2 regions of the Streptomyces sp. NPDC001507 genome follow, and region 1 is predicted to be linked to the other one. Evidence: predicted binding sites of a transcription regulator. Region 1 holds the regulator's gene; the other holds the start of a gene.
What was found. Region 1 encodes HspR, which represses chaperone genes until heat shock. Its sites were predicted from a motif close to TTGAGNNNNNNNNNCTCAA; they were not measured.
Positions count from the first base shown of each region.

Region 1 (4,322 bases):
AGCTGGGCCAGGCCATGTACGCCGACGCCCAGGCCGCGGGTGCCGCGGCCGGCGGTGCCCCCGCCGGTGACGCCGCCGACGACGTGGTGGACGCCGAGATCGTCGACGACGAGCGCAAGGACGGTGCCGCGTGACGGAGGAGACCCCGGGCTTCGAGGAGAAGCCCGACGTCCCCTCCGGCGCCACCCCCGACGACGCCGAGCCGAAGGCCGCTCCCGCACAGGGGGCGGCCCCGGCCGGGGACGCAAGCGCACAGTTGGCCGGCCTGACCGCGCAACTGGACCAGGTACGCACCGCGCTCGGCGAGCGCACCGCGGACCTCCAGCGCCTGCAGGCCGAGTACCAGAACTACCGCCGCCGCGTGGAGCGCGACCGGATCACGGTCCGGGAGATCGCCATCGCGAACCTCCTGACCGAACTCCTGCCCGTGCTCGACGACATCGGCCGCGCCCGGGAACACGGCGAACTGGTCGGCGGTTTCAAGTCGGTGGCCGAGTCGCTCGAGACGGTCGCGGCGAAGATGGGCCTGCAGCAGTTCGGCAAGGAGGGCGAGCCCTTCGACCCGACGATCCACGAGGCGCTGATGCACAGCTACGCGCCGGACGTCACCGAGACGACCTGCGTGGCCATCCTGCAGCCCGGGTATCGCATCGGCGAGCGCACCATCCGCCCCGCGCGGGTGGCGGTCGCCGAACCGCAGCCGGGGGCGACGCCGGCGAAGGCCGAGGGGACCGAAGAGGCCCCCGCGGCCGACGAGAAGGACAACGGCCCTGAGGAGGGCTGAAGTCGTAGGTAACACGTGGAAGGAGGGGCGTCGGGGATGAGCACCAAGGACTTCATCGAGAAGGACTACTACAAGGTCCTCGGCGTCCCCAAGGACGCCACCGAGGCCGAGATCAAGAAGGCGTACCGGAAGCTCGCCCGCGAGTTCCACCCGGACGCCAACAAGGGCAACGCCAGGGCCGAGGAGCGCTTCAAGGAGATCTCCGAGGCGAACGACATACTCGGCGACCCCAAGAAGCGCAAGGAGTACGACGAGGCCCGCGCCCTCTTCGGCAACGGCGGGTTCCGCCCGGGGCCGGGCGCGGGCGGCGGCAACTTCAACTTCGACCTGGGCGACCTCTTCGGAGGTGGCGCCCAGGGCGGGGGCGGCTTCGGCGGCGGCGGCTTCAGTGACGTCCTGGGGGGCCTGTTCAACCGGGGCGGCGGCACGGCCGGCCGTACCCAGCCGCGGCGCGGCCAGGACATCGAGTCCGAGGTCACGCTGAGCTTCACGGAGGCCATCGAGGGCGCCACGGTCCCGCTGCGGATGTCCTCGCAGGCCCCCTGCAAGGCCTGTTCGGGCACCGGCGACGCGAACGGCACGCCCAGGGTGTGCCCGACCTGCGTCGGCACCGGCCAGGTGGCGCGGGGCTCCGGCGGCGGCTTCTCGCTGACCGACCCCTGCCCGGACTGCAAGGGCCGCGGCCTGATCGCGGAGAACCCCTGCCCCGACTGCAAGGGCAGCGGGCGCGCCAAGTCGTCCCGGACCATGCAGGTCCGCATCCCGGCCGGGGTGACCGACGGCCAGCGCATCCGGCTGCGCGGCAAGGGCGCACCGGGCGAACGCGGCGGCCCCGCGGGCGACTTGTACGTCATGGTGCACGTGGACACCCACCCGGTGTTCGGCCGCAAGGACGACAACCTCACGGTGACCGTCCCGGTGACCTTCACCGAGGCGGCGCTCGGCGGCGAGGTCAGGGTGCCCACCCTGGGCGGACCGCCGGTCACGCTGAAGCTGCCCCCGGGCACGCCCAACGGCCGCACCATGCGCGCCCGTGGCAAGGGCGCGGTCCGCAAGGACGGAACCCGCGGCGACCTCCTGGTCACCGTCGAGGTGAGTGTCCCGAAGGACCTGTCGGGGAATGCTCGTGACGCACTGGAGGCGTATCGCGAGGCGACCGCGGGCGAGGACCCGCGCGCCCAGTTGTTCGAGGCTGCGAAGGGAGCATGACGAGATGGACGGCCGTCGACGGAACCCGTATGAACTGACCGAGGAGACCCCGGTCTACGTCATCTCGGTGGCGGCCCAGCTCTCCGGACTGCACCCGCAGACGCTGCGCCAGTACGACCGCCTCGGCCTGGTCTCCCCCGACCGCACGGCCGGGCGCGGCCGACGCTACTCGGCCCGCGACATCGAACTGCTCCGCCAGGTGCAGACGCTGTCCCAGGACGAGGGCATCAACCTGGCCGGCATCAAGCGCATCATCGAACTGGAGAACCAGGTCATGGCGCTCCAGCAGCGCGTCGCCGAACTCCAGTCGGCGGTCGACGGCGCGGCGGCCGCCATGCAGCAGCGCGAGGCCGCCGTCCACGCCTCCTACCGCCGCGACCTGGTCCCGTACCAGGAGGTCCAGCAGACCAGCGCGCTGGTGGTGTGGCGGCCGAAGAAGGCCAAGGACTAGCGGTACCCGTGCGAAAGGGGCCCGGAGGTCACGACCTCCGGGCCCCTTTCGTCATCTGGTCAGTAGTCCCAGATGCCGTAGGCCGCCGAGGTGACCGACGCCTCGGCGCCCGAGGCGTCCAGGCGGACGACGCGGTAGTAGTAGAGCCCCAGCTCGTCCCCGGACACGGTCGTGTCCATGCAGTAGGCGGCGGTGCCCGCGGGGCCCTCGGCCAGGGTGCCCCAGGCGGCCGCGGCCGGGTCCCAGCGCTCCACCCGGTAGGCGGTGAACCGGGAGCAGTCGCCGAGGCCGGAGCTCTCCGAGCAGCCGACGTACAGATCCGGGTGACGGTCCGCACGGACACCGGCCGTGGTCCAGCCGGGCGGCCGGGTGTCCGGCAGGGCGACCTGGACGGCCGTGGTGTGGAAGAAGTCGGGGCCCTCGTTCTCGTACAGGTGGAAACCGTCGGCTGCGGCCACGCGGTAGACGTGGGTGGCGCCGTCCGGGACGGTCGGGCAGACGATCCCGGTCGTTGCGGAGTTCGAGGTCCAGCAGTTCTTCTTCCAGACCGTCTCGCCGGTGTCCGGGTCGGTCGTGCCCTGCCATACGTAGTACTCGGTGACGTCGTCGTCGGCGGGCGGTGTCCACGTCAGGCGGACGCCCAGCGGGACGGCTTCGGCCGTCAGGTTCTCCACCGGGGCCGGGCGCACGGTGTCCGGCATGGTCGCCGTGGCCGCCGGACCGGGCGGCGACTCGTGGCCGTACGGGTCGATCGTCACGACCGTGTAGTCGTAGGCCGTCTCGGACGCGCCGGAGACGTCCCAGCAGGAGCCGTTGATCTGCCGGTCCCCGGCGTACGCCGGAGCGTCGTCGCCGGTCCAGGTCCAGTACGTCTCGGGATCCGTCAGCGGCAGGTCCTGCGCGTTGTTCGGCTTGCACCCGGCCACCGTGCTGCTGACGCCGGTCGCCCTGTCGGTGCGGATCACCCGGTAGGTGAGCAACGGCCGGTCCTCGCCGAAGGTCCACGGGTCCGCGCTGCTCCACCAGACCATCACTCCCTCGTCGAACCGGCTCGCGCGGGTCTCGAACGCGGGGACGGCCTCCGCACGGTCCGCCATCGCCAGCGTGACCTCCACGGGGGCGGCCGCGTTGCCCGCCGCGTCCACCGAGCGCACCGCGTACCGGTAGCTGTCGGCGACAGCGAGCCGCTGGCCCGGGACGACGTCGGTGTCCACGGTGGTGCGGCCCGCGGTGCCGGTGCCGGGGAGCGCGTCGCCGTAGCCGCCGGTCGCCGGGTCGTACTGCAGGACCTGGTACGAGGCGGCGCCGTCGACGGGTGCCCACACCAGGTGCGGCACGCCCGAACGGTACTCGACGCGGACGTCGGTGACGGCCGCCGGAGGCGTCAGGTCGCTGGTGGTGAACGTGGCGGCGGCCGAGTACGCGGACCAGTTCCCGGCGGTGTCGCGGGCCCGGCCCCGGTAGGTGACCTTGCTGCCGTCGGCCGGCCGGCCGGTGTCGCAGATCGCGCTCTTGGTGCCGGTGTAGACGGTGGCCCAGGCGCCCGTGACGGGGTTCCTCCTCTGCATCTCGTACAGGACGATGTCCGCCGCGTTCTGCGCGGTCGTGACGAGTTCGGGGGCCGCGTACGGCTTGCCGGCCGGGCACCCGTCCATCTCGACGAACGGCGCGGCCGGCGGGGTCCTGTCAGGGGTCGTGACGCCCTGGTCGGCGCTTCCGGCGGACTCGTGGCCCGCCTTGTCGTAGGCGCGGACCTCGTAGTAGTACGTGGCGCCGGTCTTCGGCGGGACGTCGGAGTACGCGGCGGCGGTGGTGGTCGCCAGCGGCCTGCTGCCGAACGGCGTTCCCTTCAGGCGCCGGTAGACCCGGTACCCCGCG
Region 1 covers NZ_JBIAVV010000011.1:142,119-146,440, forward strand. Annotated here, with positions in the region: gene dnaK (molecular chaperone DnaK) at 1-134, shown strand, start outside; gene grpE (nucleotide exchange factor GrpE) at 131-784, shown strand; gene dnaJ (molecular chaperone DnaJ) at 821-1,993, shown strand; gene ACFY0K_RS32755 (heat shock protein transcriptional repressor HspR) at 1,998-2,444, shown strand; gene ACFY0K_RS32760 (PA14 domain-containing protein) at 2,504-4,322, opposite strand, start outside.

Region 2 (4,322 bases), on a different contig from region 1:
CGCAATCTCTTTCCGCCGCAACGGCGCTCAGCCCCGACGTCGTTGTTCGGCGGTGCCGGACCGGCGGGGGCTGCGCCGTTGTGGCAGGCCGTCAGGAAGCCGGGTGCCGGTGCGTCGTGGCTGGTCGCGCAGTTCCCCGCGCCCCTTGCGGGGCGCTTGAGTTGGCTGGGGGTTCAACGTCGGGGAGGGGCGGTCGGGAAGTCGGGTGCCGGTGCGTTGTGGCTGGTCGCGCAGTTCCCCGCGCCCCTTACGGGGCGCTTCAGCGGGCCGGGGTCCAGACGTACGGGGTCGTTGTGGTGAGGGTCCTGAAGCCCAGCCGTTGGAGGATCGGGGCGCTGTCGGACGAGGCCTCCACGAGGAGGTAGGGGGCGTTCCTGGCTGCCGCTCGGGTCGCTCGCAGGGCGACCAGTGCGCGGTAGATGCCCTTGCCGCGCCACTCGGCCAGGGTGGAGCCGCCCAGCAGCATGGCGAAGTCCGTGCCGGGGCGGAAGGCCACCCAGGCGGCCGAGACGACCTCCCCGGCGGCCTCGGCCACGAACACCTCGTTCTCGTCGGGGGCGACCGTGAGCCGGCCCCTCAGGTAGCCGGCGAGCCACGACATGTCCTCGCCCCACACCGCGGTCTCCAGCGCGGCGATCCGGTCCAGGTCCGCGTCGGCGGTGACCCGGCGCAGGGTGACGCCCGGCGGCAGGGCGGGCGCGGCCACGGCCAGCTCCTCGACCAGGGCGGTCACGACCGTCTCCCGCGGCCTGGGCACGAAGCCCGCCGCGCGCAGCCGGTCGGGGAGATCCGCCGGGTCGTCGTGCCCGCGCGTCTTCCACTCCACGGCCTCGCCGCGCGCCGCGAAGAAGTCCCGCTGCCGGGCGATCAGCGCGTCCAGTTCGGGGCCGCGCACCCCGCCCCAGTCGCGCGGCCCGGTCACGAAGCCGCGGTGCTGGCCCACCACCCGCAGGACGGGACCGTCGTGCTCGTAGGTGATGCCGGGCGCGGGGACGGGCTGGACGGCGCGCATCTGGGCGTCGTAGGCGGCGAGCAGGGCCGCGTCGAGGTCGGTGTCGGTCACCGGCCGACCGTACGGGGAATGAGCCCGCGCGGAGCAACTGTTTTCACGGGCGCGGGACCGTGTTCGGCCAGGTCGGCACTCGATCGCTCAGAGCGAACATATGCATGGGAACATTTCTGGGCTCCTAAACATTGAGTCGGCATAGCTCAAGTTGACTGCCGAAGGGGAGATCATGGCTTCGACGTCCGCATCACTCACCCTCCCTGTGCTGCCTCTCGACGGCGAGGTCGTGCTGCCCGGGATGGTGGTCCCGCTGGACCTGAAGGACCCTGATGTACGCGCCGCCGTGGAGGCCGCGCAGGCCGCCGCCCGCACCGAGCCGGGCAAGCCCAGGGTGCTGCTGGTGCCGCGGGTGGACGGGACCTACCCGGGCACCGGTGTGCTCGGCACTGTGGAGCAGGTCGGCCGCCTGGCCGACGGCGACCCGGGCGCGCTGATCCGCGGCCGTTACCGGGTGCGCATCGGCGCCGGTACCACCGGCCCGGGTGCCGCCCTGTGGGTCGAGGGCACCCGCGTCGACGAGAACGTCCCGGACCCGGTGCCCGGTCATGTCACCGAACTGGTCAAGGAGTACAAGGCCCTCGCCACCGCCTGGCTGCGCAAGCGCGGCGCCTGGCAGGTCGTGGACCGGGTGCAGGCCATCGACGACGTCTCCCAGCTCGCCGACAACTCCGGTTACTCGCCCTTCCTGACCACCGAGCAGAAGATCGAGCTGCTGGAGACCGTGGACGCGGTCGCCCGCCTGAAGCTGGCCACCCAGCACCTGCGCGACCACCTCGCCGAGCAGGACGTGGCGGAGACCATCGCCAAGGACGTCCAGGAGGGCGTCGACAAGCAGCAGCGCGAGTTCCTGCTCCGCCGCCAGCTGGAGGCGGTCCGCAAGGAGCTGCGCGAGCTGAACGGCGACGCCGCCAAGGACGGCGAGGAGTCCGACGACTACCGCGCCCGCGTGGAGGCCGCCGACCTGCCGGAGAAGGTCCGCGAGGCCGCCCTCAAGGAGGTCGACAAGCTGGAGCGGTCCAGCGACCAGTCGCCCGAGGGCTCGTGGATCCGCACCTGGCTGGACACCGTCCTCGAACTGCCGTGGAACGAGCGGACCGAGGACGCGTACGACATCCAGGGCGCCAAGGCGATCCTGGACGCCGAGCACGCGGGCCTGGAGGACGTGAAGGAGCGGATCACCGAGTACCTGGCGGTGCGCAAGCGCCGCAGCGACCGCGGACTCGGGGTCATCGGCGGTCGTCGCGGCGGTGCCGTGCTGGCGCTCGTCGGCCCGCCCGGTGTCGGCAAGACCTCGCTCGGTGAGTCGGTCGCCCATGCGATGGGCCGCAAGTTCGTCCGGGTCGCCCTCGGCGGCGTCCGGGACGAGGCCGAGATCCGCGGCCACCGCCGTACGTACGTCGGTGCGCTGCCCGGCCGGATCGTCCGGGCCATCAAGGAGGCCGGTTCGATGAACCCGGTCGTCCTGCTCGACGAGATCGACAAGGTGGGCTCCGACTTCCGCGGCGACCCGGCCGCGGCCCTGCTCGAAGTCCTCGACCCGGCGCAGAACCACACCTTCCGCGACCACTACCTGGAGGTCGAGCTCGACCTGTCCGACGTCGTCTTCCTCGCCACCGCCAACGTCCTGGAGGCCATCCCGGAGGCCCTGCTCGACCGTATGGAGCTGGTCCGCCTCGACGGCTACACCGAGGACGAGAAGGTCGTCATCGCCCGTGACCACCTGCTCCCGCGCCAGCTGGAGCGGGCGGGGCTCGCCGAGGACGAGGTGACCCTCGACGAGAGCGCGCTGCGCAAGCTCGCCGGCGAGTACACCCGCGAGGCGGGCGTCCGCACCCTGGAGCGGTCGATCGCCCGGCTGCTGCGCAAGGTCGCGGCCCAGCACGAACTGGGCGAGCGGGAGCTGCCGTTCACCATCAGGGACGAGGACCTGCGGGCCCTGATCGGCCGGCCGCACCACGTGCCCGAGTCCGCCCAGGACCCGGCCGAGCGCCGCACCGCGGTCCCGGGTGTGGCGACGGGCCTCGCGGTCACGGGAGCGGGCGGTGACGTCCTGTTCGTCGAGGCGTCCCTCGCCGACCCGGAGACGGGCGCGGCGGGTCTGACCCTCACCGGCCAGCTGGGTGACGTCATGAAGGAGAGCGCGCAGATCGCCCTGTCCTTCCTCCGCTCGCACGGCGCCGAACTGGAACTCCCGGTCGGTGACCTGAAGGACCGGGGCGTGCACATCCACTTCCCGGCGGGCGCGGTGCCGAAGGACGGCCCGAGCGCCGGCGTCACGATGACGACGGCCCTCGCGTCGCTGCTCTCCGGGCGGCTGGTCCGCACGGACGTGGCGATGACCGGCGAGGTCTCGCTGACCGGCCGGGTGCTGCCCATCGGCGGCGTGAAGCAGAAGCTGCTCGCCGCCCAGCGCGCCGGGGTGACGACCGTCATCATCCCGAAGCGCAACGAGGCCGACCTGGACGACGTCCCGGCCGAGGTGCTGGACAAGCTCGACGTCCACGCCGTGACCGACGTCCGCCAGGTCCTGGAGCTGGCGCTCGCGCCCGCCGTGAACGGCGCGGCGCCGGAGGTTCCGGTAGCGGCGTGACGGACGCTGCCGGATGCAGAAGAAGGCCCGGGTCCCCGCGAGGGGGCCCGGGCCTTCGTGCCGTGCGCCGTTATTCGTCCGCGGCGCCGTCGTGGCTGGTCGCGCAGTTCGTCCTGCAGCCTTCGGCCGGGGGTACCCCCAGCGCCCCGTCGGGGGCGCTGCAGAACCGCCTAGCCGTTGGCCAGCGCCACCACCCGGTCGAGGGCCCCGTTGAACTTGTCGTGGTCCCCGACCGTCGGCCCGGTCGACGTGTACTGCCACATCGTGTACGTCGACCAGCCGGCCGGCAGCGTGCCGACCTCCGAGGCGTAGCGGGCGATCCAGAGCGGGTTGGCGGAGGCGAACCCGCCGTAGTTGCCGGTGCAGTCGGTCCACCAGCTGGTCGCCGTGTAGATGACGGCGGCCCGGCCGGTGCGGGCCTTGTACCGGTTCAGGAAGTCGGTGATCCAGGTGACCATCCCGCTCTTGGACTTGCCGTAGCAGGCGGCGCCGTACGGGTTCCACTCGATGTCGAGGACGCCGGGAAGGGTCCGGCCGTCCTTCGACCAGCCGCCGCCGTGGTCGACGAAGTAGTCGGCCTGGGCGGCGCCGCCCGCGGTGTCCGGGGTCGCGAAGTGGTAGGCGCCGCGGATCATGCCGACGTCGTAGGAGCCGTTGTACTGCTGG
Region 2 covers NZ_JBIAVV010000005.1:457,178-461,499, forward strand. Annotated here, with positions in the region: gene ACFY0K_RS19305 (GNAT family N-acetyltransferase) at 260-1,012, opposite strand; gene lon (endopeptidase La) at 1,236-3,656, shown strand; gene ACFY0K_RS19315 (lysozyme) at 3,827-4,322, opposite strand, start outside.
Region 2: the regulator HspR is predicted to act here: its motif matches at 1,195-1,213, upstream of lon (endopeptidase La).